Regions from separate parts of the Actinoallomurus sp. CA-150999 genome, predicted to be linked through region 1. Evidence: riboswitches for the same ligand, from Rfam matches in the RefSeq annotation. Region 1 holds a riboswitch; each other region holds the start of a gene.
What was found. A riboswitch is a leader RNA that binds a small molecule or an ion and turns the genes downstream of it on or off. The one in region 1 is predicted to bind cyclic di-AMP.
Positions count from the first base shown of each region.

Region 2: linked by a shared signal. The riboswitch ahead of ACQP2O_RS21030 (NlpC/P60 family protein) and the one ahead of ACQP2O_RS37845 (CHAP domain-containing protein) in region 1 are both predicted to bind cyclic di-AMP.
Region 3: linked by a shared signal. The riboswitch ahead of ACQP2O_RS15250 (C40 family peptidase) and the one ahead of ACQP2O_RS37845 (CHAP domain-containing protein) in region 1 are both predicted to bind cyclic di-AMP.

Region 1 covers NZ_CP192063.1:8,182,677-8,185,942, forward strand. The annotation lists gene ACQP2O_RS37840 (hypothetical protein) at 1-603, opposite strand, end outside; gene ACQP2O_RS37845 (CHAP domain-containing protein) at 872-1,888, opposite strand; cyclic di-AMP (ydaO/yuaA leader) riboswitch at 1,888-2,032, opposite strand; gene ACQP2O_RS37850 (hypothetical protein) at 2,545-2,703, shown strand; gene ACQP2O_RS37855 (ThuA domain-containing protein) at 2,864-3,266, opposite strand, start outside.
Region 2 covers NZ_CP192063.1:4,507,047-4,510,312, reverse strand. The annotation lists gene ACQP2O_RS21040 (BlaI/MecI/CopY family transcriptional regulator) at 76-453, shown strand; gene ACQP2O_RS21035 (M56 family metallopeptidase) at 450-1,382, shown strand; cyclic di-AMP (ydaO/yuaA leader) riboswitch at 1,630-1,767, shown strand; gene ACQP2O_RS21030 (NlpC/P60 family protein) at 1,774-2,799, shown strand; gene ACQP2O_RS21025 (hypothetical protein) at 2,810-3,064, shown strand; gene ACQP2O_RS21020 (hypothetical protein) at 3,187-3,266, shown strand, end outside.
Region 3 covers NZ_CP192063.1:3,206,376-3,209,641, reverse strand. The annotation lists gene ACQP2O_RS15255 (hypothetical protein) at 1-1,066, opposite strand, end outside; gene ACQP2O_RS15250 (C40 family peptidase) at 1,150-1,641, opposite strand; cyclic di-AMP (ydaO/yuaA leader) riboswitch at 1,702-1,869, opposite strand; gene ACQP2O_RS15245 (NlpC/P60 family protein) at 2,144-3,121, opposite strand; gene ACQP2O_RS15240 (NlpC/P60 family protein) at 3,156-3,266, opposite strand, start outside.

The sequences.
Region 1 (3,266 bases):
CGCCCGCAGGTCGTCGCGCTGGTGGGGATCCGTCAGACACCAGCGGTCGATCTCCGCCGGCACATGGGCGACCAGTGAGACCGCCCTCGTCGTGTCCCGGCCGTCGAGGAGCTGTGGCATCGCCAGGAGCTGACCGAAGGTGTACAGCGTCCGGACCGCGTAACGCAGGTGGATGTCCGGCGGCGTGAGCAGGGTCAGCCCATCGCTTCCGGAAGGCGATCGCTCCGCACACCCGATCGCGTCCATGGCGCGCGCGAGCATCCGCCTCAGCTCTAGGAGATCTTCAGATCGGCCATGTGATGCGTGTGCGTCGTCGGCCAGGGCGACGATACCCCGCGCGTGGATCGCCCGCGTGGCCGTCACTGTGGCCGTCAGGAGCGGAGCGGTGGTCCCGCCCTCATGCCATGGCGGTGGTTCCGCAGGCAGATCAACATGGTTCTCGATCCGATACGTCGGATCGATCGCTATTCGACGCGCCTGGAACAGCCAGCGCTCGACCTGCCCGAACGATGCGAGGATCCGGGTCGCCGCCTCCCCTTGAACCTCGCCGTCGTCGTACGGCTGCACCGCGTCGAGCAGGTGCTCGCCGATCGTTTGCAGCACGTAGGCGTTCCAGACGCAGAGCAACCGGCTCGCGGCGACGCGTATGTGGTCCGATGTGCCGGCAGGCCGCCTGAGAAGTTCGCGTCGCCACCGTTCGGCGTCTTCGAGCTCTCGACGGACGAGACGCCCCGCACGCCGGTGGTCCTCAAGAGTCCGCACGGAGACCCGGCCATCGAGGGCTCGCACCGCTCGAATGCCATCGGCTGAGGAGGTCATCATCCGGCGGCCGCCCGGAGAAATGCCTGACGGTGAAGACGGCTGAAGGCGTTCAACGGCCGCGTGACGTCCCCGACCTCGACGAGGCCGCCATCGGTCGCGTGTCGGCCGCAACCGAGTGCAACGAGTCCCAGAAGGCGAGCTCGGCGTCCTCTTCGAGCTCAGCGATCTTCCCCCAGAACTCTCGGTCCTCGGCATGCGCCGCTGCCGTCGCCGTCAGCGCGGGCATGACGGCGGTGCTCGCATCGGCCTCGTCGAGGTGAGTCACCGTGACATCGGCCGGCAGCTCCACCGGAACGCGGTGGTGCCGCCCCCGCTTACGAAGCTGCACGCCGGACGACGGCACCGGCACCTTGACCTTGGACTTGGCGATGGCCAGCGCGGCCGTGCCGAACACCACGACGGCCAAGAGTCCGGTCAGCGCGGCCCCTTGCTCGATGAGCGGGGACGGCCGGTCGGGAGTGGAGTGGGAGGTGCGGGCGATGTTCGTCGCCGGGTCGGAATCGGTGACGAGGGACGTGACGGACGGCGGTGGCGCCGAGTGCCTGGGCACGTACTTCTGCTCGGTCTTCTCGACCTTCCGCTCGGTGCCCGGGATCTGCTTGCCCTTGACCTTCACCTTCGCCGGGTAGCCGAACCCGACGACCTGGCCGATGTCGCGGGTGACCCGCAGCAGCTGATCGTTGTGGTTGGCCTCGATCGTGTGCAGCGTGTGGCCGTCGACCTTCTCGACGATGCCGACGTGCTCGATGCCGCCGATGCTCTTGCTCCCGGAGAAGGAGAAGAAGACGATCGCTCCCGGCTCGGGCTTGTGCCCCCACGCGTGATGCTTCTGGAACCACAGCGCGTGCTCAGGAGTGGAGGCGAACTGCCCCGCCCAGTCTTCGACGCCGGCCTTGTCGGCGGCCCAGGCCAAGAACATGTCGCACCAGGGAGCCGTCTTGTAGTACGACCCCTTGTCGACGTGCTTGCCGTACCAGTCTCCGTACTTGGTGTATCCGCCGCTCTTCTCCGCGTACCCCAGCTGGCTCTTGGCGATCTGCAGCAGCTTCTGCCCTACCGGATCCATCGCTCTCCCTACGCCGCCGACCGGGTTAGCTGACGGGTTCGGGCCAGGAGAAGCCCTACCGCATACGCGGATTCACCCCAGAGGACGCGTGGGTCCCCGGCTCCCGCGTCGCGGCCGCAGCGCGGGATTAGGCGGGTCAGGCCGTACCTTCCGGGTGGAAGGTAGATCGCGGCCCAACTCCGACGCAATGTAGTAGTAATGCCATGAGGGCGGCAAGTCATCCCCGGACGCACCACGAACAGAGGTGCCCATCTAACCGATCACACCCGGGTTGGACACATAACGTGACGATGATCGATTTCCCAGGTAGCGCCTATCGATGATCCTGATACCCCGTGGAAGACACACCCGCCACGAGGCCGACCCGGGGCCGCCGATGACGCCAGCACGGCACCGCACGGCCGCGAGCCGGGTTGCTTCACCCAGGTATGCCCACTAACCCTTGTAGGAGATACCTATCGATCATCTCTATGCCGAAACCGGGGTGCAGTGCGGCGCGTAATGGTGACCTTCGAACGCACCGAGGGCGGCGGATACCCGACGCGGATCGAAGGTGAGGATGGCCTCGTCTGGCGCGTCGAAGCCGTCGTCGGGACTGCACCGCGCGCTACGGCCTGGCGGTCGCCTGGTCTTCCTGTGCTGGCAGGCGATATCACATGCACGACAATCCGCTGGGACGCGCCCTGCTGGGCCAAGCCGACGCCATCACCATGAGCAAGGCGGTAGACGCTCTCCGCTCGGCCCTGAAGACCTACGAGACCCCCGACGGCGTCTTCCTCGACTCCGCCGCCTTGCTCGTAACCGCCCACCGGTGATGCGGCCACCGTGACATCCGGGTGACCCACCAAAGCGATCACCTCGAGACGGCTTCGGGGTGATCGCACCCTGATCCGCTCGCAGGTAAACCTATGTGATTCACATCATGGTGCTCCGCACCTGGCCGTACCGTTGGTCACGCCGCTCGGTCGCCCCCGGTCAGGGTGTCACACCCACAGGGCGGTCATCGGGAGTCCAGTCGGCGGCCCAGCGCAGGGCACCGAGCAGATGCTCGCGAAAGTCCGGCTGCGCGAAGGCCTCCGCGGCGTGGCCCAGCGCGGTGTAGAAGGTACGGCCGGCACCGTACTCTCGGCACCAGACGAGCGGGTGGTCCGGTCCCATGTGACCGCCGCGGTAGGTGCGCTCGTCGACCGTCGCCAGCACTCGGACCTGTGCGGGCCCGTCGCGGAAGTCGTACCACTCATCGGTCCGGTGCCAGTGTTCCGGCAGGTGGGCGGTTGCCGGATGCGTCCGGTCGAGCACCCTTACCAGGCCCGGTTGCATCTCCGGATGCCCGTTGAAGCGGGCGCCGAGGAGCACGCCGTACTCGGGCCAGTCGTAC
Region 2 (3,266 bases), 3.7 Mb from region 1:
AGGCGTCCTAATGTGGAGGAAGCCCGGGTGATCGATAGGTCACAATAGTGCGGGCCCAGGGAGGGAGACGGACAGGTGGCGATCGCAGGGCCGCTCGAGCGAGCGATCATGGAGGCTCTGTGGGACGCCCAGAAGCCGCTACTCATTCGCGAGCTGATGGAGCAGGTCAACGCCGGATCCGAGAAGCGCTCGGCGTACACGACGGTGCAGACCGTCGCCGACCGACTCGTCCAGAAGGGCTTCCTCTCCCGGACGGCGGACCGCAACGCATGGCGGTACGCCCCGACGCGCAGCCGTGAGGATCACGTCGCGCAGGTGATGGCCGAGGCACTGGCCGAGACCACCGACCGCGGACCGGTCCTGGCCCGATTCGCCGAGACCATCGATCCCCAGGACGCGCACCGGCTGCTGGTCGAGCTCGCGCAGCGTTCGGCTCCGACGGAATCCCGGTGAGCCCGCTCGTCGAGCTCGGCGCGGTCACCGTCGCCCTCGGCATCGGTGCCGGGCCGTTGCTGGCCCGGAGCGCCTGGTGTCAGCGGATTCCCCGGGTGGGCGCGCTGGCGTGGTTGGGAGCCCTGGCGGGCACCATCGCCGGTCTGGTCGGGGTGGTCGTGCTGGTCTCGACCGGCCGGCATGGCCTGGTGCACCGGGCCGCGGAATGGGCGGCCGATTGCTGGCACCATCACGACGGATCCGGCGGACTGGCCCCGTACGCCTTCAACCTTGCGCTCCTCGTCAGCGCGGTCGCTGCCGCATGCGTGGCCGTCGCCAGGTACCGACGTACGGTGGCCCGTCGCCGGCGCCATCAGGAGGCGTTGCAGTTCGTCGTGCGGCTTTCCGGGGACATCGAAGATGTCTGCGTACTTGATCACCCGGTGCCGGTCGCCTACTGCGTGCCATCGCGCAAGCGCCCGATCGTCGTCAGCAGCGGTGCTCTCGATCGGCTGGACGACACGCAGCTTCAGGCTGTCTTGGCGCATGAACGGGCGCATCTGCGCTACCGCCACCATCTGTTCCTCACGGTCGTCGACGCGCTGGCGGCTGCGCTGTTCTGGCTGCCGACTTTTCGGGGCGCCCGCCGTTGCCTGCCGATCCTGCTGGAGATGAGCGCCGACGATGTCGCGGCGCGGCGGTGCGGCCGCCGCACGGTCGCCGTCGCGCTCCGGAAACTGGCGATCGCCCCGAGCCCGATCGGCGGACTGGCCGCCCAGAGCGCCGACAGGTCAGAACTCGATCAGCGGCTCGCCCGCCTCGAGACGCCGACCGCGATCGCCGACGACGATCGTGTTCGGCGTCTGACGTGGGTCACGGCGATGACTTCGGTGGTCCTTCCTGGGGTGATCTCCGCCGGCTGGCTCGCTGCGATGCCGTTCTTCTGCTGACGGACTTCCCTGTCGGTTACAACGCCAGGGTGATGCCGCGCGCGACGTCGAGCGTCATGGACACGACGGCGGCCGCGTGCCGGCACTCGACACGCGAGCGAAGAGGACCTGCACGCTCCCCGCGACGTACCAGGCGTCCGGCCGGCCGCTTGTCGGGGAACTCCGGCGAATCGTTCATTGGGTGGCAGGCGACCGCGAAGATCTCCTACACTGCGTCGGAGTCGGCCGCCCCCTGCTTCACACGAGGCACGGCCGACCGCTGAATCCCGTGAGGGAACCGGGGACCCGAGAATCCCGGGGCGAATCCGAGGCGTGCGAACGTCCGGTAGGGCTACTCCGGCCCGAGCCCGACAGCTAACCCGGTAGGCGGCGAAGGAGAGGAGTTTCTCACGTGGCGTTCTTCCACCCTGCCACCAACGGGTACGCCGTGGATCGTCCGCGGCGGCGCCGGTCGCTCCGGCTGTGCGCGGCGCTCTCGGTCACGGCCGCCGTGACCCTCACGGCGCTCCCGGCCGAGGCCGCTCCTAAACCATCGGCCGCAGCCGCGAAGAAGGAGCTGGAGAAGCTCAACGGTCAGGTCGACAAGATCGTTGATCAGTACAACAAGGCCAAGACCGAGCTGGATGCCGCGAAGAAGAGGCTCACTGCGCTCAATGGCCAGGTGAAGAGCGAGCGCAACGTCTACGAGAAGCTGCGTGCACGGGTCGCGCAGGTCGCCGCCGACGCCTACAAGAACGGCACTCTCGACTCGCGCACCGCCACCTTGCTCGCGTCCAAGGACCCCGACGCGGCGTTGAACCAGATGTCGGCCTTCCTGCAGCTGTCGAACAATCGCGGACAGGAACTGTCGGCGTTCCTGGCCTCTACTCAGCGCATCCGCCGCGAGCAGGCGGAGGCGCAATCCGCGTACCAGAGCGTCTCGCAGAAGGCCGCCGCGCTGAAGAAGCGCAAGGCCACCGTCGAGAAGGCCATCGCCAAACAGAAGAGCCTGCTGCGCAAGGCCGGTGAAGCCACGGCCGCGCCCGGCTCGGGAGCCGGTGGCACCTACAACGGACCGGCCTCAGGGCCGGCGCGCAAGGCGGTGGAGTACGCCTACGCACAGCTCGGCAAGCCCTACATCTGGGGCGGCACCGGCCCGAAGGGCTATGACTGCTCCGGACTGACGATGATGTCCTGGCGCGCCGCCGGCGTGAACCTCCCCCGCGTGGTCCCCGACCAGTACAGCGCCACACGCCACGTCTCCAAGTCCGACCTGCAGGCCGGTGACCTGGTCTACTTCGACGACATGGGCCACGAGGGCATCTACGTCGGCGGCGGCAAGTTCATCCACGCGCCGCGTACGGGAGAGGTCATCAGGCTGGACAGCATGTCGAACCCGTACTGGGTCTCCCACTACAACGGCGCCAGCCGCCCGTAACGGATCTCACGTGGCAGTACTGCGAGCTGCCGGATCACATCGGAAGACACCGCGCCGGCGAAGTCGGCTCGGCATCCTCCCGGCTCTGGTGACCGCCTGGACGTTCGCCATCGTCGGACTCGAGCACGTCGGCCTGGTCATCAAGGACAACGGCGACGGCACGATTCAGACCGTCGACGGCAACACCGACAACGCCGTCAAGGTCCGCGTCCGGCCCGCCTCCGACGTCGTCGGCTACGGCGGCTACCCGGACTACGTTCAGTAGCAAAGGCGCTCTTGGCAGCTGGGGCGGCTCGACTTCGATCGATCGAAGTCGAGCCGCCCCAGAGGCGTCTTTGAACGCTTCCGTCCGCAGGTTAAGGCGCTTGCCAATCCCCTCATCGTCACGTGGACGAGACGACGGACGGCGGCTTCGGGTGGCAGGGCGGCTGCGGCACCCAGCGCGTGCCCGCGGTGGCGTCCAAGAC
Region 3 (3,266 bases), 5.0 Mb from region 1:
CGGCGGCCAGCTGCGCGGCGAGCTCGCGTCCCGCCGCACGCGTCGAGACGCCGGCCTTCTTGTAACCGACGTAGTCGGCGAGTCCTTCGATCAGCCACATGGGGGTGCGGCTGTCGCGGGCGCCGCCCATCGCCACGTGCACGAGCTCGTGGGTGAGCACGACGTGCCGTCCCAGTCCGTTGAGGCGGTCGAACGCCGTGGGGGTGATGATGACGCGATCCGCACCCTGCCCCGAGTCACCCGCCGCGCCGCTGACGGTGGCGAGCGCGGCGATGTCGCCGAGGTTCCGGACGTCGCCGACGAGCTCTTCGGCCTCCTGCTCCGTCGCCGGCGCGAAGGCGACGACCTGGCGTGACCAGCGGTCGCCGACGACGTCGGAGACCAGGCCGATGCCGGTGTCGAGCCGGTTGGCGATGTCGCGCAGCTCGGCGGTCCGTGTCTGCGGCCCGTCGGTGGCCCCGGTGCCGTCCGCGACTCCGGAGTCGTCCTCGCCGATGACGAGGCTGCGCCGGCCGTGGATGACGGTGAGGGTGCCGCCGTCCCAGATCTGCGGGTCGTCGCGCAGGCCGTGCGTGGACCCGTCGCCGGACACGACCCAGCCCGCGTCCTTACTCCGGCCGAAGGTGAGGTACTGGGTGTAGGCGACGTCGGCCGCGTCGAAACCGCGCAGCCGGTAGGTGAGCGTCAGCCGGGCCGTCCAGCCGTCGTCGGCGGCGGCCGCGGCGCGGGTGTCCGCGAGCGACTCGCGCCAGGTCGCCAGGGGGATCTTCGTCAGGTTGTCGAACAACGTCTCCTGCCCGGCGCGGAACGCCTGGGCCGACGGGTCGACGGTGGCGAGGAAGGCCGCGCGGTCATGGGCGAGGATCGCGCGGGAACGGCGCTGCAGAATGGCCGTCACCGTGGCCGTGCTGGGCGTGGGCGCCGCCGTGGCGCTGCGCAACGACGCGGCCGTACGGTCGGCGCCGTGGTGCAGCGCGACGTAGCCAACCGCGGTGACCAGGTGCAACACGATCGCCACCCCGGCCAGCGCGGCGACCCGTGCCTGCCCGGAGCGCGCCGACGACATGCGCGCGATAGTAGCGGGCGAAGCTGAGAAAGCCGGGGCCGCCCATCTGGACGACCCCGGCGGATCGAGCCGGTTCAGCCGGCTCAGTACGGGCGAGCCGCGCCGTAGAACTCGCTCCGGTAGTAGCTGTTGTTGTCGATCCGGACCTGCTTGATCTGCGTGCCGGTGTGCGACGCGTGGATCATCCAGATCTTGTGACCCTTCACCTTGGAGATGATCCCGGTGTGGTTGTTGTAGTTGAAGTACACCAGGTCGCCGACGGCGAGGTTCTGCCACCGGACGTGGCGCTTGATGTGCCGGTGCTGCTGGCCCGCGGTGCGCGGCAGGCGGATGCCCGCCTTGCGGTAGGAGTACTGCACCAGCCCGGAGCAGTCGAACGTCCTGGGGCCGGCGCCCCCGTACCGGTACCACTTGCCGATCTGCTTGCGGGCGATGTCGACCGCCTTCAGACCGGCCTTGTGACGCTGGCTCCAGGACTTGTGCTTCTTCTGCGCCGTGACGGTCGACTGGGGGGTCGCGGCGTGCGCCGCGGGGACCGTCAGGGCGACGGGTGCGAGGACCGCACCCGCGGCCACCATGCCTCCGGCGAGGCGAAGGCGCAGGGACGAAGCGGTCGAGGGGTTGCGAGACAGGGGTCTCTCCTTCCACTACGCCTACCGGGTTAGCTGTCGGGTTCGGGCGTGGAAGCCGCCCTACGGCATGCCTGTGGGAGAACAGGCGCCCCGATTCACCCCCGTGAAGCCGCGCTCGTGCGCGGTTGGTTCCCCGGTTCCGCGTGCCCGCGGATTAGGCGCTCACGGCCACCCATGGCCCCCGTTGGACCACGTCGGTGATGACCGTTTCTCTGCATTCCTGACAAACCGGAACCGGTCCACCATCGGGGGCGCTGTCCCTAGCGCCGCCGCCGGCGGAAACGCTTCCGGTCGAGCGGCGCATGGCGTGTGCCGCAGGTGACACCCCGCACCGTGGATCGGTGCGGAAGATCGCGATGACGTTGCAGGCGGGCCGGATGCTCTCCGTGCCCCGGGAGTCTCCGCCCGGCCCGCCCTCGTCCGCTGTTCAGTTGCCCGGCGGTCCTCAGAGCAGCCGGCCGCCGCCGACCCAGGTGGAGCTGTACCAGGCGTCGCTCAGGTTGGAGATCTTCACGACGTCGCCGGTGTGCGGGGCGTGGAGGAACTTGCCGTTGCCGACGTAGATCCCCATGTGCCCGAGGTCGTGGAAGAAGACCAGGTCGCCGGGCTGCAGGTCCGCCTTGGACACCCGCTTGCTGGCGTCGTACTGGTCCGGCACCCAGTGGTTGAGCTTGATACCGACCTTGGCGAACGCCACCATCGTGATCCCGGAGCAGTCCCAGACGTTCGGGCCCGCGCCGCCGAAGACGTACGACTTGCCGAGCTGGGCGCAGGCGAACTTCAGGACGATCTCCGCCTTGCCCGTGGCCAGGATCGAGCAGTTCTCCGTGGAACTGCCCGGGTCGATGTTGCCGCCGAGCTTGTGGATCAGCGCCAGCTGCTTCCTGACGGCCGCGTCGGCCTGCGACTTCTGCTGCTCGAGCTGGGTCTTCTTCGACTTGAGCTGCTGAGCCGCCTGTACGCGCAGCGCCTGCTCGCGCTCGAGCCGCTGGGCGGAGGCGAGGTACTGCTGGAACTCCGCCGTGCGGTTGTGCGCGATCTGCGTGAACGCCGACATCTGCGACAGCACGGCGTCCGGGTCCTTCGAGCCGAGCAGCTGGGGGATCGAGCCGTTGTCCCCGGTCTTGTACGCGTCGACGGCCAGCTGGGCGACCCGCAGCCGCAGCGCCTGGAACGTCTTGCGCTCCGCCTGCACCGACTTGGAGAGGGCGTTGACCCGCCCCTGGGCGGCCTTGTAGTCCGCCTTCGTCTTGTTGTACTGGTTGCCCAGCTGGTCGACCTGGTCGTTGAGCTTCGCGAGCGACTTCTTCGCCGCGCTCAGCGAGTTGCCCGGGTCGGCGTGCGCCGGAACGGCGGGCAGGGACAGCCCGGCGACGGCGATGAACCCGGCGGTCGTCACGGACCAGCGCGCGGTTCTGGACATGATCGTACGCTCCTTGGCCATGGTGATCGTGTCCTTAGAGCGCGCCCGCGCCGACGTAGTGCGAGCTGTACCAGGGGTTGCTCAGGCTGTCGATCTTCACGTACGACCCGGTGTGCGGCGAGTGGATGAACTTGCCGCCGCCGAC